DNA from 2 places in the Caballeronia eucalypticola genome. Region 1 is predicted to be linked to the other one. Evidence: riboswitches for the same ligand, from Rfam matches in the RefSeq annotation. Region 1 holds a riboswitch; the other holds the start of a gene.
What was found. Region 1 has a riboswitch for thiamine pyrophosphate ahead of ACMX25_RS25575 (FAD-dependent oxidoreductase). Riboswitches for the same ligand answer to the same signal wherever they lie in the genome.

Region 1 (11,628 bases):
CGTCGCGTCGTCAATTCGTGAAGGTCTTCCCGACCGAGTACAAGCGTGCGCTTGGCGAGTTGAGCGCGAAGAAAGCGAAGGATGCGATCGCGGCTTGAGTGTTCGCTGATCTGACTTAGTACGGCCCTTCGACGTTGAACGTCGAAGGGTGGATTAACCCCCAAATACAGAGAAAGAGAACCACATGGGCAAGGCAACCGGTTTTCTCGAGTTCGAGCGCCAGCATGAGACGTACGAAGCGCCGCTCGCTCGCGTCAAGCATTACAAGGAATTCGTTCACGCGCTGTCGGACGAGAACGCGAAGATCCAGGGCGCGCGCTGCATGGACTGCGGCATTCCGTTCTGCAACAACGGCTGTCCTGTGAACAACATCATCCCGGACTTCAATGACCTGGTGTTCCAGCAAAACTGGAAGACGGCCATTGATGTGCTGCATTCCACGAACAACTTCCCCGAGTTCACCGGGCGCATTTGTCCGGCGCCGTGTGAGACGGCTTGCACGCTCGGTATCAACGACGATCCAGTCGGCATCAAGTCGATCGAACACGCGATCATCGATAAAGCCTGGGCCGAAGGTTGGGTCGCCGCGTTGCCGTCGAAGCACAAGACCGGCAAGAAGGTGGCCGTGGTTGGATCGGGTCCCGCCGGATTGGCCGCTGCGCAGCAACTCGCGCGTGCTGGGCATGACGTGACGGTGTTCGAGAAGAATGATCGCGTCGGTGGATTGCTGCGCTATGGCATCCCCGATTTCAAACTCGAAAAGTGGCTGATCGATCGCCGCATGCGGCAGATGGAAGCCGAAGGCGTGACGTTTAAGACCAATGTGTTTATCGGCAAGGATCCGCTGCCGGGGCATATCGCGAATTCATCGCGTGAAACCATTTCGCCTGATCAGCTTCGCGAAGAGTTCGACGCTGTCGTGATTGCGGGCGGGTCGGAAACGCCGCGTGATCTGCCAGTGCCTGGACGTGAAATGCAAGGCATTCATTACGCGATGGAATTCCTGCCGCTGCAGAACAGGGTCAATGCTGGCGATACGGTTGTCGATCAGTTGATCGCCAAGGGTAAGCACGTTGTGGTGATCGGTGGCGGTGATACGGGTTCGGATTGTGTCGGGACATCGAATCGGCATGGTGCGAAGAGCGTGACGCAGTTCGAGTTGCTTTCGCAGCCGCCTGAGACCGAGAACAAGCCGCTGGTCTGGCCGTACTGGCCGATCAAGTTGCGGACGTCGTCATCGCACGAGGAAGGTTGTGAGCGCGATTGGTCGGTCGCGACGAAGCGCTTCGAAGGCAAGAACGGCAAGGTCGAAAAGCTGATCGCTGTGCGCGTGGAATGGAAGGACGGGAAGATGCAGGAAGTGGCGGGATCGGAGTTCGAAATGAAAGCCGATCTGGTGCTGCTCGCGATGGGCTTTACGCAGCCCACGTCGCCGGTTCTTGAAGCGTTCGGCGTGGATAAGGACGCGCGTGGGAATGCGAAGGCTTCTACCGAAGGGGAGAGGGCTTACTTTACGTCGGTGCCAAAGGTGTTCACCGCTGGCGATATGCGGCGCGGCCAGTCGCTCGTGGTTTGGGCGATCCGCGAAGGACGGCAGTGCGCGCGTTCGGTCGATGCGTTTTTGATGGGGTCCAGTGAATTGCCGCGTTGAGATTTTTCTCGCGCGAATGGTCGTTGAAAAACCGGGCTCGATGTTGAACCCGGTTTTTTTATTGACGGTTCTGATTGAACCTCGCTCGCCAATGTTTCCGTTTCCGTCCGCCTCTATTACGACTTCTCCGATATCCCCCGCACGCCTATCAGCGCATGCTCATGCCCTCACAATTTCAGGGGCATGGAATGACCAACATCAAACGTTTGTCCAGCGGCGCGTTCCTATTTGCCGCCGTCGTTTCGCTCACTGCATCGGCTGAAACCACGGGTCATGGCTGGACCTACGACGGCGAACACGGCCCTGCCCACTGGGGCGCAATGAGCGAAGCGCTCCACGCTTGCGAAAGCGGTCGTGCTGAGTCACCGATCAATATCGATGGTGCAAAGAAGGCCCCAGCCGATATGCCCCGCCTCAAGTTCAACTATCAGCCGCTCCCCATCGATATCATCAACACCGGCCACGCAGTTCAGTTCAACGCAACGCCCGGCACCGACAGCATCACCCTCGGCGATCAGGCCTACCAGCTCGTCCAATTCCACTTCCATTCCCCGGGCGAGGAACGTTTTGCCGGCAAGGACAGCGCGATGGACGCACATCTCGTCCATCGCTCCTCAGATGGCAAGCTCCTCGTGCTGGCTGTTCAATTCAAGATAGGTGCCCAACCTAACCCTGTCATCCAGGCGATGCTGGACCGTATTCCGAAAGAGCCGGGGGCCGAGTTCAAGGTGGACGCCGTGATGGTCAACCCGCTCGAGTTGCTGCCCAAACAAACGGGCTATTACACCTACAGCGGTTCGCTGACTACGCCGCCATGTTCGGAAGGCGTGACGTGGATCGAGTTCAAGGAATCGATGACTATCACTCAGCAACAACTCGATGCCATGCATCGTTTCTATCACGGCAATCAACGGCCGGTACAAGCCCTTAACGGGCGCGAGATATGGGAAGTGGAGTGATCTGACCATGGAAAGCGATCGCGTTTGAGAAACCACGCGCATCAAGAAAAAAGGCCATTTAACGCGAGTTAAACGGCCTTTGCTGCTCAATAAATCACTTTCATCCCGTCATCTCACCCAAGCACCTTCCCGCGCGTTTCCGGCAGCAACAACGCGGCAACGATCACCAGCAAATACCCCGTCCCAGCCACAACGCCTATCGCTTTGACCAGCGACATTCCCTGCGACAACACGCCCACGAGAATCGGAAAAAACGAGCCGAGCCCGCGCCCGAGGTTGTAGCAAAACCCCTGTCCCGAGCCACGAATCGCATTTGGATACAGCTCCGATAAATACGCACCAACCCCAGCAAAAATACCTTGCACGACGATGCCAAGCGGGAAGCCGAGCAGCAGCATGGCGTGGTCGGTGATGGGGATCATGGTGTAGATCATCCCAAGCAGAAACGAGCCGATGGCAAACAGCACGAACGACGCGCGCCGCCCGATCTTGTCGCAGAGAATGGCTCCGAAAACGTAACCCAGAAACGAGCCGACGATCAGCACCACGAGATAACCGCTCGTGTTGAACACGGACAAATGACGCTCGGTTTTCAGGTACGTCGGCAGCCATGTGGTGATGGCGTAATAACCGCCGAGCATGCCGGTGCACAACGCGCTGCCGAGCACGGTTGTCTTGAGATGCGAGCCTTTGAAGATATCGGAGAAAGTGGCGGTTTCAGTGCCGGCATCACGCGCCCGACGGGTCGCAAGATAGATCTCCGGGTCGCTCACATTGCGGCGAATGTAGAGGATCCACAGCGCCGGCAAGATGCCGATCCAGAAGCACGCACGCCAGGCGGTATCTTCCGGCAACAACGCGAAGAACGCCCAATAGAGAATCGCTGCTGCACCCCAGCCGAATGACCAGCTGCTCTGCACGGTCCCCACGGCCTTCGCCCGATGCTGCGGCGAACGAATGGTCTCGGCCATCATCACGGTGACCACGGACCATTCGCCGCCGAAGCCCACGCCTTGCAGCGTGCGCGTGGCCAGCAACTGCCCGAATGAATGCGTGAAGCCGGAAAGAAACGTGAAGAACGCAAACGTGCCGATGGTCCACTGCAACACGCGGACGCGGCCGTATCGGTCGGAGAGAATGCCGGCGAGCCATCCGCCAATAGCCGATGAAATCAGCGAACTCGTCGCGATCATTCCGGCTTCGCTCTTCGTCATGCCCCACGTGGCAATCAGCGTGGGAATGAGGAACGAGTAGATCATGAAGTCGAAGGCATCGACGGCGTAACCGCCGAAACCTGCGTAAAGCGTGCGGCGCTCGCGCGTCGTTAGCTCAGTGAACCACTCGAACGCTCGCAAATCCGATCTCCCGTTCAAAGCCTGCCATGCAGGCTCAGGAGCATTCTACGGTGCGTCGGTAAACGAGAAAAGCAGGCCAAAAAGAACCTGCTTTTGAAAACTTACACGGCGTTCATACGTACACTAACCAACCCCTTCGACCTCAAACCACCGCGCTTTCAACCCCCGCGCGCTCGATCTCGATCCGGCTCTCATGGAAGCCGGTTACCGACTCGCGATGCGCGACGCTGACGATCGCGGCGTTCGGCAACGCATCGATGATGGCCGTATAGATCAGCATCTCGTTCTCGGCATCGAGCGCGCTGGTGGCTTCATCGAGGAACATGAAGTCCGGCTTGTGCAGCAACACGCGGGCAGCCGCCAGCCGCTGTTGTTCACCCGGCGACATCATCTTCGCCCAATGCCCCGACTCCTCCAGACGCGTGCCGTACCCGTTCAGGTTGCAGGCGCGCAAGGCTTGGCGACAGTCTTCATCGGAGAAGACTTCTGCCGTCGACGGATAACTCAACGCCGCCTTCAACGTGCCGATCGGCAAATAGCTTTGCTGCGGAATGAACATCAGCTTGGCGTCGACCGGCGCGTCGATCGTGCCATCTCCAAACGGCCAAAGGCCGGCCAGCGCACGCATCAACGTGCTCTTGCCCGATCCGGACGGACCTTGCACAAGCCAGCGCGAGCCGGGCTTTACCACCACGTCTGCGACTGTCGCGAGTGGCGTGCCGTTCGGCAACGCGAGCTTCAGCCCGGTCGTGGTCAGCGCCTTCGTATCCGTGTAATGCAGGTTGATGCCGCCGTGGGCGGTCGCCGGCGAAATCGCTTCCTTGATGTGCGTGGAGCGCATCACGCGCTTGAATTCGCGCAACCGGTTCACGGTGGCGCGCCATTCGACCAAGGTCGAGTAACTATTGATGAACCACGAAAACGAGTCGCTGACCGTGCCGAACGCCGAGCTGATCTGCATCAGTACGCCGAACGTGAAGGCGCCTGCGAAGTAGCGGGGCGCCGCGACCATGATCGGGAAAATAATCGCGATCTGGCCGTAGAAGGACAGCACGAAGGTCATCCGCCGCGTGTACTTCATGATCTGCCAGTAGTTCTGGCGGATCGTTTCGAAGATACCCTTGGCGTTAGTGTTTTCCGTCTCGATGCCGTCATAGAACGCGATTTGCTCGGCGTTCTCACGAATACGGATCAGGCCGAAACGGAAGTTGGCCTCCACTTTCTGCGCCTGGTAATTAATCGATACCAACGGGTGGCCGAAACGCTGAATCAGGAGCGAGCCGAGCACTGCGTACAGCGCGGCGGCCCAGACCATGTAGCCCGGAATGGTGATCGGCGTGCCGAGCAGCGAGAAGGTCAGCGCGCCCGCCAGCGTCCACAAAATCGTGATGAAGGTCACGAGCGTGACGAGCGTGGATAACAAATCCAGCGACAACGACAACGTGGTTGTCGCGAAAGACTGCAGGTCGTCGCTGATCCGCTGGTCGGGGTTATCGGCGAGACGATCGCGTTCTATACGATAGAAGGCTTTATCGCCGAGCCATTGTTCGAGGTACCGGTGCGTGAGCCATTGGCGCCACCGGAAGCCGAGCATTTGCCGCAAGTACCGCCCGTACACGGCGAGCAGGATGTACGCGAACGCGAGGCCGGCGAAGATCAGCAGCAAGCGCGGAAACTCAGCGACCCTCTTGGCCTGCAGCGTGTTGTAGAAGTCCGCGCTCCACGTGTTCAGGCGCACGTTGATATACACGACCGTCATGTTGATCGCGATGATCGCAATCAGCAAAAGCCATGCAATGCCGCGTTCTTCCGATACCCAGTAAGGTTTGATAAGACTCCACGCCGACACTTTGTCGGCGTTTTGTTCTGTGTTGTCGGGAGTGGTGGTGGTCATGAGCTTCCTGAAGGCGTGCCGGCTCGGCGGCAGGTTGTAACTTGGCGGTATCGATGCGGATGGTCCTGCTCCGTCCCAATGATCAAGGCCACTAAAGACGACGCGCGCCGCAGCATTGTTTCGGGCGTGACTTAAGTGTTCCTTAATCCAGGTCCGGCTGAGCTATCGCAACCCAACGGCGGGCCTTGCGCGTGGGCTGCAGACGAACTCGGGCATTCGCGGCATTGTGCCAGAGTGCGCGCAGCATCAACGAAAGGAAAGGCTGTCCAGTTTGTCTGCGCAAGCTCGCCGGCTGATCCCTGATGTAGGTGAGCGCGTTTGCGGGTCGTTTCGCTTTTATGTTTTAATGATCGATGACGAAACAGGGGTGCTTCGGCACGCGTCTCCCTTGAAAACAACGGAGAAACGCGCGGCGAGGCTGAGAGAGTCCCTTTGCACCCGATCCGGGTAATACCGGCGAGGGAAGTTTCCGGAAACCGCCGCGTTTCCAGTTTCTTCCAGTATTGGCTGGCGCAGGAGCCGCAAGTAATGCGCTCCCTAGCCGCTTTCTCGCCGTGGTTTCGTCCCTGAAATATGTTTTGTACGCCGTGCGTGCAACCAGGGTTCGAAACGGGCATTCCCCCCGATCTCGATTTCCGTGCCGTGCTCCGTGCGTTCTGCAGCGTTTGCTGAGGAGGCGTTGTCATTGTGAAGACCGTCGTGCATTCCACTCGTTCCCGAGCGTCCGGGCGAGACGACTTTGCCGTCGTGGGCGGGGGCTTGTGCGGGCGGCTGGTCGCTTGGCTGCTGGCGGGTGCGGGGCACCGGGTGGCGCTGTATGACCGCGGCGACGCCGCCGGCACGCAATCGGCCGCGTGGGTCGCGGCGGCCATGCTCGCGCCGCTCGCCGAGGCCGCCAGCGCTGAATTGCTGATTACCGAACTCGGAGCGGCATCGCTTGAGCGCTGGCCGGGTTTTATCGCCGAGATGCCGGAGCCGGTCTTCTTTCAGCGCAATGGCACGCTGGTCGTCTGGCATGCGGGCGACCGCGCCGAGGCGCCGCTGTTCGAGCGCCGTTTGCGCGCGAACGCGCCCGCCGAGCTTTTCCACGATGGCTTCGTCAAACTCTCCGGCGCGCAAGTCGCGTCGGCGGAACCGGCGCTTGGCACGCGTTTCCCGCAGGGCTGGCTGCTGCCGAACGAAGGCCAGCTCGACAACCGGCAAGCGCTGACAGCGTTGGCCGCGGGTTTGGCCGAACGTAACGTCGATCTTCACTGGAATACATCAATCGATACCGATACCCCGCCGGATGCGCATTTCGTCATCGATTGCCGGGGGCTCGGCGGCAAGCCGGCATGGCCCGCGTTAAGGGGCATTCGCGGTGAAGTCGCACGCGTGCATGCGCCGGGTATCGGCCTGACGCGGCCGGTGCGTTTGCTGCATCCGCGTTATCCGCTTTATATCGCGCCGAAGCAGGACGACCTTTACGTGATCGGCGCAACCGAAGTGGAAGGCGAAGACATGTCGCCGATGACCGTGCGCTCAGCGCTCGAACTCCTGAGCGCGGCGTTCGCGGTGCATCCGGGTTTCGGCGAAGCGCGCATTCTCGAACTCAACTCGCAATGCCGGCCGACCTTGCCCGACCATCGTCCGGCAATTGTCTGGGACGGCGCACGAACCTTGCGAGTGAACGGACTGTATCGACACGGTTACATGATCGCGCCCGAAGTCGCCGATTCCGCCCGTGCGCTGGCCGAAGCGCTGCTCGGCGGCGCGATCACCAACCCCGATTCCTTCGACGACTGGCGCCGCCGGGCCCGCTGGTCCGCCTTGATGCGCTGCGAACACGCGGCGCCTGTGCTTTGACTTTCATCATGAACATTCACATCAATCAGCAGTCTTTTTCCGTGCCCGACGCGGCCACCGTCACCGACGCCCTCGCGGCCTTCGGCGCAAAGCCGCCGTTCGCCGTGGCCCTGAACGGGCAATTCGTCGCGCGCGGCGAACACGCATCGAAGGCGCTTGCGGCCGGCGACAAACTCGACATCGTCTCGCCGGTTGCCGGCGGCTGAGCACTATTAAAAGGAATCGAATCATGACTTCCACCATCACCACCGCGGACGGCCTCACGCTCTATGGCACGTCATTCCCGAGCCGGGTGCTGCTGGGGACATCGCGTTATCCGTCGTTGCAATCGCTGTCGGATTCCATTGATGCCGCCCGTCCCGGCATGGTCACCGTCGCGTTGCGGCGCCAGTCGAACACAGGCGAAGCCGGTTTCTTCGATGTCCTCAAGCGTCACGGCGTCGCGTTGTTGCCCAATACGGCTGGCTGCCAAACCGTGGACGAAGTGCTGACCACGGCGCGCATGGCCCGCGAACTCTTCGATACCCCGTGGCTGAAGCTCGAACTGATTGGCGACGATTACACGCTGCAACCCGATCCGATCGGCCTCGTGGAAGCCGCTGGCATATTGATCCGCGAAGGTTTCAAGGTGCTGCCCTATTGCACGGAAGATCTGGTGATTGGCCGTCGTCTGCTCGATGTCGGCTGCGAGGCGTTGATGCCTTGGGGCGCGCCTATCGGGACGGGGAAAGGTGTGACGAATCCCTATGGATTGCGCACGTTGCGCGAGCGGTTGCCGGATGTACCGCTTATCGTTGATGCCGGTCTTGGCGTGCCGTCGCATGCGTGCCAGGTGATGGAATGGGGTTTCGATGGCGTGTTGCTGAACACGGCCGTCTCGCAAGCGACGTTTCCGCCGCAAATGGCGCGCGCGTTTGCGCTGGGCGTCGAAGCGGGGCGGATGGCTTATCTCGCCGGGCCAATGGCCGAACGGGATAGCGCACAAGCGAGCACGCCGGTGGTCGGCATGCCGTTCTGGCATCAAGACGGGAGTGCTGTATGAGTACGGTGTTGCTGGATAAGGAAGTGTTTTGGCCGCCCGCCGATGAACTGCTCGAAGCCGCCGAGCGAATCCGGCGGCGGCTGGGCGAGTGGCCGGCCGCATCGAAGTCATGGCGAATCTGCCTGAGCGAGCCGGATCATCCGCGCTCGGGAGATTTGATCGTAGGCGCCGGCGATGAACCGCTGCCGGACGGAGTTGGACGCTTGGAAGTAGAAGCGGGCCGGGCGACGCTGCATCTGGATAACGTCGAATACGCGCTGGAAGGGGATTGGTCGGACGATTGGCCAGCCGCGCTGGCCGCGTTCCTTGATTGCGGTTTCGAGCGTCACGACGCGCTCGTGCTGGCGTTCGCGTGGCGTCCGGCCAATCTGGATCAACTCGACGCGTGGCCCATCGATTTTTCCACGTTCCCAAAGGTCGCCAACTTACCGGCGGCACCGTCGAAGCCGTTCCCCCCTTGTCCGGACAAGCTCGGTCTTTATCCGGTCCTGCCAAGCGCGGAGTGGGTCGAACGCGTTCTCGACCAGGGTGTCCGAACGGCACAACTACGCCGCAAGACCACCGATTCCGGCGATTTAAAACAGGAAATCGAACGGTCGGTGGCGGCCGGCAAGAAACACGAGGCGCAGCTTTTTATCAACGATCATTGGCAGGCAGCGATCAAGGCCGGCGCATATGGCGTGCATCTCGGGCAGGAAGACGTGGACACGGCCGACCTGAACGCGATCGCCGAAGCGGGCTTGCGCCTCGGCCTGTCGACGCATGGCTACTATGAAATGCTGAAAGCGCTGCATTTCAAGCCGAGCTACCTCGCCCTCGGCGCCGTGTTCCCGACCACGACCAAAATCATGCCGACGGCGCCCCAAGGTTTGTCGCGTTTGGCACGTTATGTGCGCTTGCTCGACGGCATCGTGCCGCTCGTTGCAATCGGTGGGGTCAACGGCTCGGTCTTGCGACAAATTATGTCAACCGGTGTAGGAAGCGCAGCAGTCGTGCGTGCCGTTACAGAGGCGCCCGATCTGGCCGCCGCCATTTCTGCGCTGCAACACGAATTCGGGCGATAATGCCCCGGATTCGGAAAAAAGTTCAGCCCGCTAAACCAGTCGAAAGGGACCGCCACGACACCTGTCATGCAGAGGCCCTATAATTCGGCCTCTTGTGTAAAAGGATCGTCAGCCTCCGTGTCAGCTTCTCCCGAGACCTTGCTAGAGCTTCGCGACGTCGATTTCGGCTACGGCGACCGGCTCGTATTATCGAACCTGAACATGCGCTTCAAGCGCGGTCAGGTTGTGGCTGTCATGGGCGGTTCCGGCTGTGGCAAGACGACCGTGTTGCGCTTGATTGGCGGGTTGGTGAAGGCCAGACGCGGCCAGGTGTTGTTTGGCGACAAAGACGTCGGCACGCAGAATCGCGACGGTCTTTACGAGCTTCGCCGCAAGATGGGCATGCTGTTCCAGTTCGGCGCGCTGTTTACCGACCAATCCGTATTCGATAACGTCGCATTCCCGCTGCGCGAACACACCGATCTGCCTGAAGAACTCCTGCGCGACCTCGTGCTGATGAAGCTCAACGCGGTCGGTTTGCGTGGTGCGCGCGATCTCGCGCCATCGGAGATATCAGGCGGCATGGCCCGTCGCGTGGCGCTTGCCCGGGCCATTGCCTTGGATCCCGAACTGATGATGTACGACGAGCCGTTCGCCGGCCTCGATCCCATTTCGCTCGGCATCACGGCGAATCTGATCCGCACGCTGAACAGTGCGTTGGGCGCCACGTCCATCCTGGTGACGCACGACGTGCCCGAATCGTTCGCCATTGCCGATTACGTGTATTTCATCGCGAACGGCGGCGTTTTGGCTGAAGGCACGCCGGCGCAATTGCGGGCGTCCCAGGAACCGTCGGTACGGCAGTTTATCGACGGTACGCCGGACGGCCCGTTCAAATTTCACTATCCAAGCACGACGCCGCTGGCGGCGGATTTTGGACTCGGAGCAAAGGCATGATCAGCGCCATCGGACGCACGGTGCTCGGCAGCTTCGGCACCATTGGCTACGCCACGCGCATGTTCCTGCGCCTGGTCGTCGAATTTTTCCCGTTGATGCGCCGGCCGCGTCTTGTCACGAAACAGATCCTGTTTGTCGGTAACTATTCGCTGCTGATCATCGCGGTTTCCGGTTTGTTCGTGGGTTTTGTGCTCGGTTTGCAGGGTTATCTCACCCTTAACCGATACGGCTCCGAGCAAGCGCTCGGCCTCCTGGTCGCGCTCTCGCTGGTACGCGAACTCGGGCCGGTGGTGACCGCGTTGCTGTTCGCGGGCCGCGCGGGAACGTCGCTCACCGCTGAGATCGGCCTGATGAAAGCCGGCGAGCAGCTCACCGCCATGGAAATGATGGCCGTCGATCCGCTCAAAGTGGTGGTGGCCCCGCGCTTCTGGGCCGGCATCATCGCCATGCCTGTTCTGGCTGCCATTTTCAGCGCGGTCGGTATTTTCGGCGGTTATGTGGTCGGTGTGCTGATGATCGGCGTGGATTCGGGCGCGTTCTGGTCCCAGATGCAAGGCGGCATCGACGTATGGAGCGACGTGGGCAACGGCGTGATCAAGAGCCTGGTGTTTGGCTTTGCCGTCACGTTCATCGCGCTGTTCCAGGGTTATGAAGCCCAGCCGACACCGGAAGGCGTTTCGCGCGCGACCACGAAGACAGTGGTGTACGGCTCGCTGGCCGTGCTCGGGCTGGATTTCCTGCTGACCGCGCTGATGTTCAACTGATTAGTCCGGGACGTTGCGCGACGCGCTGTGCGTGGCGATTCGGTTCACCGGTTCGTGGACGTTGTGAAGGGCACAGTCCTTCACGCAAAAAACTGCGACAAGATTCTTTGGGAAGACG
Region 2 (11,628 bases), on a different contig from region 1:
CGCAGCGTGCTGAACTGGCTGATCTCGGGCGCTGGCCGTGAGTTCAACGACTGGCTTGGTGAGCCGCCCGAAGAAGACGACGTAATCGGAAGTTGGCAAGCGCTTGCGACGGGTTCCATCTCCGTCGAGCCCTTGCCTGTGATCGACGTGCGCGAGCCGCTCGTGGTGATTCGCGATGCGGGCTTCACGCCGCAGCCGCGAACCAGCCGTCGCGTGTTGCGTGACAGTTGGCGGACCGCCAGCTTCAGCTCCATGATCGCGGCCGGTGCGCGCGAGGAATCGAATCAGGCGCAGCCTACCGATGAGCGTCCTGACCACGACGAGCGTATCGATGCAATTGCGGCGCATACACAAATTGAAACTCCATTGCCTCCGATCCAGCTCGGCACCGACGATATCCTCTTGTTTCCGCGCGGCCCGTCGGCGGGTGAATGCCTGCATCGAATGTACGAACTCGCGGATTTCACAGACTCTGAAACGTGGTCTGAAGCGATCAAGAATGCGTTACGTGAACATCCCATTCCCACTTCCGCGTTTGACTCTTTAGCCGCGAACCTGCCCGCGATGATGTTGCGTCTGCTCGCCGATACAGTGGCAACCGAACTTGTACCCGGCATGCGCCTCGACTCAATTCCCACCAAGCGGCGCATGAATGAACTGGAGTTCCTGTTCCCGGCGGAATCGCTGGATTTCACGGCGTTGCGGCGCGTGCTCGTCGCGCACGGCTTCTCCGACGTCGCGCTGGAAGCCGGAACCTTGCGCGGTTACGTGAAGGGGTTCATCGACTTGATTGTCGAACATGAAGGGCGTTTCTGGATCGTCGACTGGAAGTCGAATCACCTTGGGCTGACGCCCGCCGATTACGGCGACAAGGCTCTCCACGCCGCCATGGCCTCGCATGCCTATCACTTGCAGGCGCTGTTTTACACGGTCGCGCTGCATCGTTATTTGCGATTGCGGTTGCGTGACTACGCGTTTGAGCGGCACATCGGCGGATATTTGTATTTGTTCGTGCGCGGCGTACGACCGGATTGGCGCGACGGTGACAGGCCTGCGGGCGTGCATGTTGGCAAGCCATCGCTGGAACTGATCGAGGCGATCGATCGACTGATGCAAGGAGTTGCCGCATGAACGCGCCCGACCTGACTCTTGTCTCCGACGACAACATTGCGCTCGCCGACGGATTCGCGCGGCGGATAGGCGGGTTATCGAAGCGCCTTCAGGGAAACGCCGGCAATGTACGCTGGGCTCAGCGCGCGGCGTTTGCAGTCAGCCGCGCGACGACCCAAGGGCACGTATGTATCGCGCTCGATGCGCTCGCGCAGCGATATGGCGAAACCAGCTCTACGGTACATGCGGCGTTGCTTGCAAGCGGCGTGGTATGCGATGGAAATAAAGCCGCTGCGGATCTGCTTCCTCTCGTTATCGATTCCAGCCGGCGCATCTATCTCGCCCGCTATTTCGACTACGAACGGCGGCTCGCGCGAGCGCTGGTCGAGCGTGCCCAGGTGTCGGCCAATCCACCCGATCCTGCTGAGCTAAAAGCGCGCGTAGGGCGCTATTTCGCAGCGTCAGAGAACGACGATGACAACATCGACTGGCAACGCGTGGCCGCGCTCGTGGCGTTGTCCGGGCGCCTCACGATCGTGAGCGGCGGTCCGGGAACGGGCAAGACAACGACGGTTGTCGGCGTGCTCGCGTGTCTGCTCGACGAAAACCCGGCTTTGCGCATCGCGCTCGCGGCGCCTACCGGTAAAGCGGCGCAGCGCATGCAGGAGGCACTGGCCGAACGCGCCAGTGTGTTGCCGCCAGAACTGGCCGAGCGTTTGCCGCGCACGTCGTTCACGCTGCAGCGTTTGCTTGGCACACAGGCGAACGGGCGCTTCCGGCATCATCGCGACAATCCGCTGCCGTTCGATGTGATCGTGATCGACGAGGCGTCGATGATCGATGTCGCGCTCGCCGCGCATCTTCTCGAAGCGGTCGCGCCCGGCGCGCGGCTGGTGATGCTCGGCGACAAGGATCAGCTTGCCGCGGTGGAAGCGGGCGCTGTGTTCGCGGAACTGAGCGCGAGGCCGGTTTTCAGCGATTCAGGCTCGGCACGAATCGCTGCGGCGCTGTCGATGCCGGCAGAGCAGTTCATCGCCGCGTTGCCGAGTGCTCGCGAAACTGATGCGGATATTCAGGTGGCGCTGCTTGAAACGGAGCCCATGTGGATCGACGAACCCGGTTATCTGATCCCCGACGATGGCAACGAGGCTTACGAGGTGTTCGCCGGCTTGCCCGAAGTCGACTGGCATCCGGCGGCGCCCGTTGCACTCGACCAAACCGTGATAAGTCCGTTGACCGATTGCGTTGTTTGGTTGCAGCGTAATTATCGGTTCGGTCTGGATTCGGATATAGGCAGATTGTCAGTCGCGATCCGTCGCGGTTCTGTCGATGACGCGCTGAGCGCCTTGACGCTTGACAACCTGGACAACCCTGCCAGGGCAGCATTGCTTATCGACGATACGGGACCTCATCTCTCCGAGCGCACGCTGGCGCTCCTGAACGCCGGTTTCGAACAGTACGCGCGAACGCTCGCCAAAACGCTCAACGCGGGAACCGGGGCAGCACCGCTTTTCGATGCGCTCAATCGCTTTCGTATTCTCGCTGCTACGCGTCACGGGCCGCGTGGCGTCGATGAAATCAACGCGCGCGTATCGGCGTGGGTCCGGGCGGCTGCTTCCGTCACGCTGAGCGCAGGCGCTCAATGGTTCGCGGGGCGGCCGGTGATCGTGACGCGCAACGACTACGCGCTGGGCGTGTTCAATGGCGATATCGGCATCGCGCTACCGGCGGCCAGTGGCGCGATGCAGGTCTGCTTCCGGATGGCCGACGGCACGTTACGGATGCTCTCGCCCGCTGCGTTGCCGCCGCACGACACGGCCTTTGCGCTGACGGTCCACAAATCGCAGGGCTCGGAATTCGATCACGCCGCGCTGGTCTTGCCGAGCGCGTTTGGCCGCATGTTGTCGCGGGAACTGGTTTATACGGCGATCACGCGGGCGCGTAGCCGCATCGATGTGATCGGCTCGACGGACGTCTTCGCACAGGCCGTCCGGACACCCACTCGGCGTGACTCGGGTCTCGCCGCGCGCATCGCGGAGGCGGCATTGTGAATCATTCGATCGAGTATGTAATCCAGCCGAACGAGGTCGAGCTGAGCGCCGTGCGTGCACAGGGGGCGGGCGGGCAGAACGTCAACAAGGTGTCGAGCGCCATTCACCTTCGTTTCGACATCCAGGCGTCGTCGCTTCCGGAAACGATCAAGATGCGTCTGCTCGCATTACGCGACAGTCGCATCACGCGTGAAGGCGTGATCATCATCAAGTCGCAGGAACACCGCACGCAGGACATGAATCGCGCGGCGGCGCTGGCGCGCCTCGACGAAATGATCCAGCGCGTCAGCGTGACACGCCGTACGCGCGTGGCGACAAAACCTACGCGGGCGTCGCAGTTACGAAGAGTCGATGGAAAAGTGCGGCGAGGCGCGGTGAAGGCAACGCGGGGAAGGGTGGTGGGAGAGTGAGTGCAGGCGGGATGTCTCGTACGGTATTCGGCTTTTGGCCCGCTCGACGCTTACCGACTCCATCGCCGTGCTCGCATCAGAAGCCCAAGCCCCGCCACTCGCATACACGAGCGGCGGGGCTATCGAAGATCAAAACAACCTCGCGAAGTTCAGGAAGCTCGCCCGCTTTCTCCTCAATGCGGAATCATCCACGTCAGCACATTCTGCTGCAGCCAGACCAGCACGCCGAGCAGCACGGTCAACAGGATGGAGTGCTTGAAGGTCTTCGCGAAAACCACGCCTTCCTTGCCTTTAAGTTCGGTGGTGGCTACACCCGTCGAGATGTTTTGCGGCGAGATCATTTTCCCCATCACGCCGCCGGATGAATTCGTCGCGGCCATCAGGATTGGGTTCAGATTGAGCTGCCGTGCCGCGACCACTTGCAGATTGCCGAACAGGGCATTGCCGGAGGTATCGCTACCGGACAGGAACACCGCCACCCAGCCGAGGAACGCCGACACCAGCGGAAAGAACGCTCCCACCGACGCTACGCCCAGTCCCAGCGTGTAGTTCATGCCGGAGTAGTTCATCAGGTACGCGAGTCCGACAATGGTCGCCACCGTCAGAATGGCGATGCGCGTCTGGATCCACGTATCCACGATAGACGCACCGAACTCGCTCGCGGGCAACCGCACGATCAGGGCAGTGATGATCGACGCCAACAAGATCGCAGTACCCGTCGCGAGCGGCTGGAAGTCCCAGATCGCACCGTAAGGCTGGTTATAAAGCGTGATAAAGACGGCGTTGTGGAGACCCGGCCATGGCACTTTGACATCGCCGATCAGGAAGATCTTTGCGATCGTCCACACGATCACCACCACCGATACCACGATCCATGGCACCCAGCCGTGGCCACCGGAAAGCTTGCCGCGCACCTGATTGGCCCGGTCCACGTTGACGGCAAAACGTTCGTCCGGTGCCGGTTTCCATACGCGCAGGAATGCAATGGTGAGGATCAGCGACACCATCGACGACAGCACGTCAGTCAGCGAATAGTTGACGTAGTTCGACGTGATGAATTGCGTGAGCGAAAACGCTCCGCCAGAGACCAGCAGCACCGGCCAGATCTTGAGCATGTTGCGAAAGCCCGCGTACACGCCGATCACATAAAACGGCAGCAGCAGGGCGAAGAACGGCAACTGGCGGCCGACCATCTTGGCGAGCAGGTCAGGCGACAGATGGGTCACGGCGCCAAGCACGGTGATCGGCACGCCGAGCGCGCCGAACGCGACCGGCGCAGTGTTGAAGATCAGCGTGAAGGTAAGCGCTTCGAGCGTCGGAAAGCCGAGCAGGATCAGCAGCGAACTCGTAATGGCGATTGGCGTACCGAATCCGGAGATGCCTTCCAGCAGCGCGCCGAAGGAGAAGCCGATCACCACCAGAACGATGCGCCTATCGTTCGGGAGATTGTCGATCATCCATACCCGGAACGCTTCGAAGCGGCCGGAGCGTTGCGCGATGTTATAGAGCAGGATCGCAGTGAAGACGATCCACATGACCGGCCAGACGGCGAACACAGCGCCCGCCGCGACAGAATCGATCGCGAGGCCCACGGGGAAATGCCACACGGCGATGGCGATGACTATACCAACGACCAAGCCGGCGAGCGACGCTTGCCAGGCGGGCCGGCGCGCCCAACCGAGCAGCACCAGCACGACCGCGATAGGCAGCACCGCGACGAGAAAGGACAAGCCGAGCGAGCCGCCGACCGGCGTCAGAATCTGATGAAACATATCGTCTCCTGGTTTTATTTTGATGATTATTTTGTTGAACGCGTGGCGTTCTCCAGTCATGGCGACCGGTACTGGTAGCCCCGTGAGCTTCGTTCGCCTTGCAAAAAGCGCGCCGACGCCCGACGCACGGCTGTAACTAAGCGCTTGCCTAACGCGTCTGGACTAAGGATAGGGCGAGGATGGCGCGCGTCAAGGAAGGATTAACCATACCTTGGGTCCTTCGAACGTCCATCGAAGCTTCAGCGTGTAGCGGGTTCATGCATCTCTGATGCATCGGCCCCGGTCTTAGGGGAGTCGAACGAAACCGAGCGCAATACCCAGACGGAGATTACGCCGAGGCAGGCGGCAAGCCAGAGTAGGACCAGCGCGAAGACCAGCATGATGAGGATTCCTGCGGCGGCAGCGTCCGGAGTGGCGCTGCTAACAGGGATCACAGCGAAAATCGTGCCACATCACGGGGACTGCCGTGGAGCCGCCCGTGGCCCACTACTGGCGCGATTGGACGTCGTAATCAACTAGGACGTGTAAACACAAACCGCGCTATGACAGCGCGGTTTGTGTGAAAGGGTTACATCGAACGGGTAAGGCTCGCCCAAGGGGAAACGCGGAGGGTGTGCGCTCAGTGATACCGCTCAGTCATGCCTTCAGCGCCGATAATAATGTCCGCGCCCACCGCCGCCCCAGCCAAAGCCGATCGACAGGGAAGACCCATAGCCATATGCGGGATATCCGTAGCCGCCGTAGTAGGCTGGGTAGGCCGGATAGGGCGCATAGACCGGATAGCTCGGGTAATAAGCGGGATACGGCGCATAGACTACTGGCGGGGCCGCGGCGTATTGCTGCGGCGGTTGCATGGTTGAGGCATACGCGGACGCCGGGGTGTTATCGGCGCCTTGATAATTCTGCTGCACATAGCCGGTGCCGGGCGCGCCCGCTGGCTCAACGGGAATTTCTTGTTGCGTTTGCGCTGTGCTGACTACCGGCGTGCCCGGATAGGTCGGATACGCCGGGTAATAACCATACGAGCCGTACGGCACGACGTAACAAGCGCTCAAGCTCAAAGCGCCCACAAGGGCGGATAGTGCGAGCTTTGGGCTCATGGTGCGACTCCTCATTGCGTCGAAACGCGACCGTTCGAATGAACGGGATGCCAGGAGCCTAGCGCATCGCCGAAATGCGGGAAAGTGCAGGGCGGTTACCCAATGTTTCGATCGGTTCCACTTGCCCTGGTTGTGGACGGCTCAAACATTGAGATTCGTTGCTACCCGATCGCCGCAGTGTATTAGCACGGCGACCGGACAAAGCAGTTCGAACAAAACGTATCAATTCACCGCCAACTTACTTGCCGACCTGATTACCAATCAAGCCGCCTGCGGCCGCGCCGCCCACTGTCGACAACGCGCTGCCACCGAGTGCTGCGCCCGCTACGCCGCCGACGCCCGCGCCGACCGCCGTATCGCGTTGACGGGTACTCATTTGGTCGCATGCAGACAGGCCGCCGAGAAGTGCGGCGATGAGAGCAGCAGCGCCAACCTGTTTGACCTTGTCCATTTCAACTCTCCAAAAACGATAAATCGCGGGTTGCTGTTAGACCGGCGGGGTATATTTCCTGCCGATTCTTTCAATCAAGAAGCAGAAACAGTGCCCGATCATCGTATTCGGCAGACAAATTTGTCTGAGCTTCTCAAACGAAAAGCGGCCTGTCGCATATGGCATGCGACAGGCCGCTTTTAATCATCACTGGATCTCGCGCCCTTGCAGGCGCCGGGCCGTTTTTTAAGTGCGCTGGTAAATCTCAGAGCCCTTCTTCACGAACTCGATCGCCTTCGTTTCCATGCCTTGCTTAAGCGCCTCGATATGCGATACCCCTTGTTTCGCCGCATATTCACGGACGTCCTGGGTGATCTTCATCGAACAGAAGTGCGGACCGCACATCGAGCAGAAATGCGCGACCTTGGCTGAGTCCTTCGGCAGGGTTTCATCGTGGAATTCCCGTGCCTTGTCCGGGTCCAGTCCGAGATTGAACTGGTCGTCCCAGCGGAATTCGAAGCGCGCCTTCGACAAAGCGTTGTCCCGCACCTGAGCACCCGGATGACCCTTCGCCAGATCGGCCGCGTGTGCCGCGAGCTTGTACGTGATGATGCCGGTCTTCACGTCGTCCTTGTTCGGCAGGCCCAAGTGTTCCTTCGGCGTGACGTAGCAGAGCATGGCCGTGCCGAACCAGCCGATCATCGCGGCGCCAATTCCCGACGTGATGTGGTCGTAACCCGGCGCGATATCCGTGGTGAGCGGCCCAAGCGTGTAGAACGGCGCTTCGTCGCACCAGTCCAGTTGCAGGTCCATGTTCTCCTTGATGAGCTGCATCGGCACGTGGCCCGGACCTTCGATCATCACCTGCACGTCATGCTTCCACGCGATCTGCGTCAGCTCGCCGAGCGTTTTCAGTTCGCCGAGCTGGGCTTCGTCGTTGGCATCGTAGATCGAGCCGGGACGCAGGCCATCGCCGAGCGAAAAGCTCACGTCGTAGGCCTTCATGATTTCGCAGATGTCCTCGAAATGCTCATACAGGAAGCTTTCCTTGTGATGAGCCAGACACCATTTAGCCATGATCGAGCCGCCGCGCGAGACGATGCCCGTCATGCGGTTTGCGGTCATCGGCACGTAGCGCAGCAGCACGCCGGCGTGGATCGTGAAGTAATCCACACCTTGTTCAGCCTGTTCAATCAGCGTGTCGCGGAAAATTTCCCAGGTCAGGTCTTCGGCCTTGCCGTTGACCTTTTCGAGCGCCTGATAAATCGGCACCGTGCCAATCGGCACCGGGCTGTTGCGGATAATCCATTCGCGCGTTTCGTGGATATGCTTGCCGGTCGAGAGATCCATGACCGTGTCGCCGCCCCAGCGGATCGCCCAGGTCATCTTGTCGACTTCTTCGCCGATCGACGACGTCACCGCCGAGTTGCCGATGTTCGCGTTGATCTTCACCAGGAAATTGCGGCCGATGATCATCGGCTCGCTTTCCGGGTGGTTGATGTTCGCCGGGATGATCGCCCGGCCACGGGCCACTTCGTCGCGCACGAACTCAGCCGTGATTTCCTTGGGCGCGTTGGCACCGAAAGCCTGTGCGCCGAACGCTTGACCGGGGTGCTGGCGGCCCATCATCGCGGCGAGTTTTTCGCCGTTCGGGCCGCTCGTGCGCAGCGATTCCAGATATTCAGCGCGGCGCTGGTTTTCGCGGATCGCGATGTATTCCATTTCCGGCGTGATGATGCCCTGGCGCGCGTAGTGCATCTGCGAGACGTTTTTGCCCCGTACGGCGCGACGCGGCGTGCGATGCAAACCCTTGAAACGCAGGTCGGCGGTGGCCGGATCGGCGGCGCGCTCGCGACCGAAATTGCTCGAGAGGCCGCCGAGAGACTCGGTGTCGCCACGTTCTTCAATCCATCCCTGGCGCACGGCCGGCAGACCCGAGCGGATATCGATCTTGGCGTCCGGATCCGAATACGGGCCGGAGCAATCGTAGACAAAAACCGGCGGATTTTTTTCGCTGCCGAAACTTTCGTTGGTGTCGGACTGCGTGATTTCGCGCATCGGCACGCGGATGTCGGGACGCGAGCCCGTCACGTAGATCTTGCGTGAATTGGGCAGCGGCGCGATGGCGGCAGCGTCGACGACGGCGTCGTCAGACAGGAATTTCGGGTTGGCATTCATGCGGCTCTCCTGTGTCGACCGGAGTTAGCGTGTCGGCCGGAGTTAGCCATTGAGTGCCTGCTCCGGTCCCTTGCGCTTCTTCCGGTCCCATGCAGTTGGTTGCTGTGGGGACGGATGTTTCCCAGCCGGCCGGCGATAAACGCCACGCGCACGAAATTGCACCCAATGGCACGAGACCGCACGAGAAACGGCTGAGTCAAACGCTAGCGCTGGGAGACTGGAGAAAAGCAGAGGGGAGACGAGCGGACTTGGCGGGGATGCGCGAGGAAGAGATAGACCCTGAAGACCCCAAGCGCTGCGAAATCCGAACGCTTCCCTGCGCTGGCATTATCCAGATCAGGTTCAAAGGGTATTTCTCACCCGCGACACACCGGCAATCCAGCGATGGATGCCGATATGCAGCGCAGGACCCCCGCGTTAGCAGCCGCAACAATACACCTCGCCGTAGCGTGTTGGCAACCATCTGTAACACTCACGCGTGCGTGTGCATTGCTTACTGCATAATGGCGACCACCGTGTTTTCCCGGATGCGCTTCGACATTTTTTACCGAAACGCACCAGACTCGCGGCGGCTCATGCCGGCTTTCAAGCCGTTATCGAGCTTCGGCACGTTGTTGCCCGACCCTTTTTTCTGCTTCCGACATGTTGTCCTGCCTTGCCCGTTTTGCCGCGATGCTCAAGCGGCATACGCGCCGTTCTTCACTTCCCCTGGTTTCGGGCGAAGCGAAACCGGTGTTTTTCAGCTTGCCTGTCAAGTTGACTGCGAGCTTGGTCATCCGGCCGGCTGGCGTTGCAATCATCTTCGCCGCGGAGTAACGGATGTCTACACCGCTGCCGCCGCGATTGCCGGATTCCGATTCGCCACCCCACCCCTTCGTGCCACCGCAGTCACAGCCTTTGGCTGACGTGCTGCCGTTTCCGCAGGCAGCAGCCGACGCTGCGTCGCCGTCGCCGGACGTGCTGCCGGACGTGACGAGTACACAATCTGTCGCCGATACCCCCGCGCGTCGGCCATTCAATCTTCCCAACCATTTCCCCTTCCGGCTTCCCGCGACTCGCAGCGGCCGCGTGGCGCTTGCCCTCTGCGTGGTGTACATCGTATGGGGTTCGACCTACATGGCGGTGCATCTGTCGCTGGAATCGTTCCCTCCGCTGATGCTGTCCGGGTTGCGCAACCTGTTCGCCGGCATTGGTTTGTTCATCTTCGCTGCGCGCCGTGATCCGGTCTGGCCGACTTTCGCCGAAGTGCGAAACGCTGCGGCTGTCGGAACGTTGCTCGTGGGTTTGTCGAGCGGGATGCTTGCGTTCGGTATGCGCACGGTCGAGACCGGCACGGCTGCCGTCATGGTGGCGACCGTGCCGCTGTTCGCCACGGTTATTGCCGCCATTGCAGGCCGCAAAGTGGCGAAGGGCGAGTGGGTCGCCGTCGGGCTGGGGCTGGTCGGAATTGCGTTGCTGAATCACGGTGATCCGTCGTCGGGGTCGACTGCAGGCAGTCTTGCGATTCTTTGCGGCGCGCTCTTTTGGGCGGGCGGTTCGTTTCTCGCGGGGCGTCTGAAGCTGCCGTCTGATTTGTTGGTATCGACGGCATTGCAGATCAGCCTTGGAGGCGCGATGGCGACTATCGTTGCGTGGGTGTCCGGTGAACGTATCGTGAGCATGGGCTTCACGCCGTTCATGGCTTACCTGTACCTGATGCTCGTCGGCTCGATGGCCGCGTACGTCGCGTATGCGTACCTGATTCGCCACACGAGTCCGATTATCGCGAGCAGCTGCATGTACGTGAATCCGGTGGTGGCCGTGGTGATAGGCGCGCTGTTTCTCGGCGAGGTGATCACGAAGTGGACCGTGATGGCGACCCTCATCATCCTGGCGAGCGTGGCTTTGTCGTTCTGGTTCGATTACAAGAGGCGCGGTCTGGTTTGAGGACGGCGGGACGAAACAACCGGCACTTCAAAAACGGCGGACCGTTCGGAGCAAATCCGGAGAAACGGGCCGCTGTTTTTTTGAGTTGCGCAAGTCGTAGGGCGAAGATGGAAATTCAGGGCTTGGCCGGCAGCATGATTTCTCATCAATCAAACAAGAAAAGGACCGGGCATGACATCATTTTGCGCATGAAAGCGTTAGCCTTAAAATTGGCTGTGAGCCCTTTCAGCATTGGCTTTAGCCAAATTTTGCGCACAACCGCGCGCTGAAAAAAGCACAAAACTCTGGATATGGTGCAGCACAAAACTCTAGTTATGGTCTTAGGTCTCGGGAGTTCACTTTGTGGCCCCGTCCAATAAAAGACTGGATGCTTCACTGCCAACTGATGCAATTTCGCATGTCTTTCGCTAAGACGCAAAAAAAGAACCTCCGCAAAGGGAGGTTCTTTTGATCGTCATCCTGGCGAATTCCGCGGCCGGTTCGGCTTCGGGTGGGCAACAAATTGCCGGCGGTCACTGACCGCTAAGCCTTTGTCGCTGGCTTTCTCACTTACTCGGCGTTGTGCTTATCGGCCGAATTCGTGATGGCGTTGCCGCCCTTTGACAGGTCCTGGCCGGCGCCGGCCACTGTGTTGCAAGCTGCGAGTGCGGC

Region 2: it holds a riboswitch for thiamine pyrophosphate, as region 1 does, so the genes downstream of both, thiC (phosphomethylpyrimidine synthase ThiC) here and ACMX25_RS25575 (FAD-dependent oxidoreductase) in region 1, are expected to answer to the same signal.

Annotation. Positions count from the first base shown of each region.
Region 1 covers NZ_JBLKRU010000025.1:72,478-84,105, forward strand. Annotated here, with positions in the region: gene ACMX25_RS25550 (glutamate synthase-related protein) at 1-98, shown strand, start outside; gene ACMX25_RS25555 (glutamate synthase subunit beta) at 185-1,651, shown strand; gene ACMX25_RS25560 (carbonic anhydrase) at 1,840-2,610, shown strand; gene ACMX25_RS25565 (MFS transporter) at 2,724-3,965, opposite strand; gene ACMX25_RS25570 (ABC transporter ATP-binding protein/permease) at 4,108-5,859, opposite strand; TPP riboswitch at 6,213-6,341, shown strand; gene ACMX25_RS25575 (FAD-dependent oxidoreductase) at 6,559-7,704, shown strand; gene thiS (sulfur carrier protein ThiS) at 7,713-7,910, shown strand; gene ACMX25_RS25585 (thiazole synthase) at 7,934-8,746, shown strand; gene thiE (thiamine phosphate synthase) at 8,743-9,810, shown strand; gene ACMX25_RS25595 (ABC transporter ATP-binding protein) at 9,928-10,746, shown strand; gene mlaE (lipid asymmetry maintenance ABC transporter permease subunit MlaE) at 10,743-11,510, shown strand.
Region 2 covers NZ_JBLKRU010000002.1:257,519-269,146, forward strand. Annotated here, with positions in the region: gene recB (exodeoxyribonuclease V subunit beta) at 1-1,131, shown strand, start outside; gene ACMX25_RS03350 (AAA family ATPase) at 1,128-3,161, shown strand; gene arfB (alternative ribosome rescue aminoacyl-tRNA hydrolase ArfB) at 3,158-3,571, shown strand; gene ACMX25_RS03360 (L-lactate permease) at 3,745-5,343, opposite strand; gene ACMX25_RS03365 (hypothetical protein) at 5,988-6,443, opposite strand; gene ACMX25_RS03370 (glycine zipper 2TM domain-containing protein) at 6,682-6,894, opposite strand; gene thiC (phosphomethylpyrimidine synthase ThiC) at 7,120-9,051, opposite strand; TPP riboswitch at 9,347-9,475, opposite strand; gene ACMX25_RS03380 (hypothetical protein) at 9,645-9,827, opposite strand; gene ACMX25_RS03385 (EamA family transporter) at 9,871-10,977, shown strand; gene ACMX25_RS03390 (entericidin A/B family lipoprotein) at 11,527-11,628, opposite strand, start outside.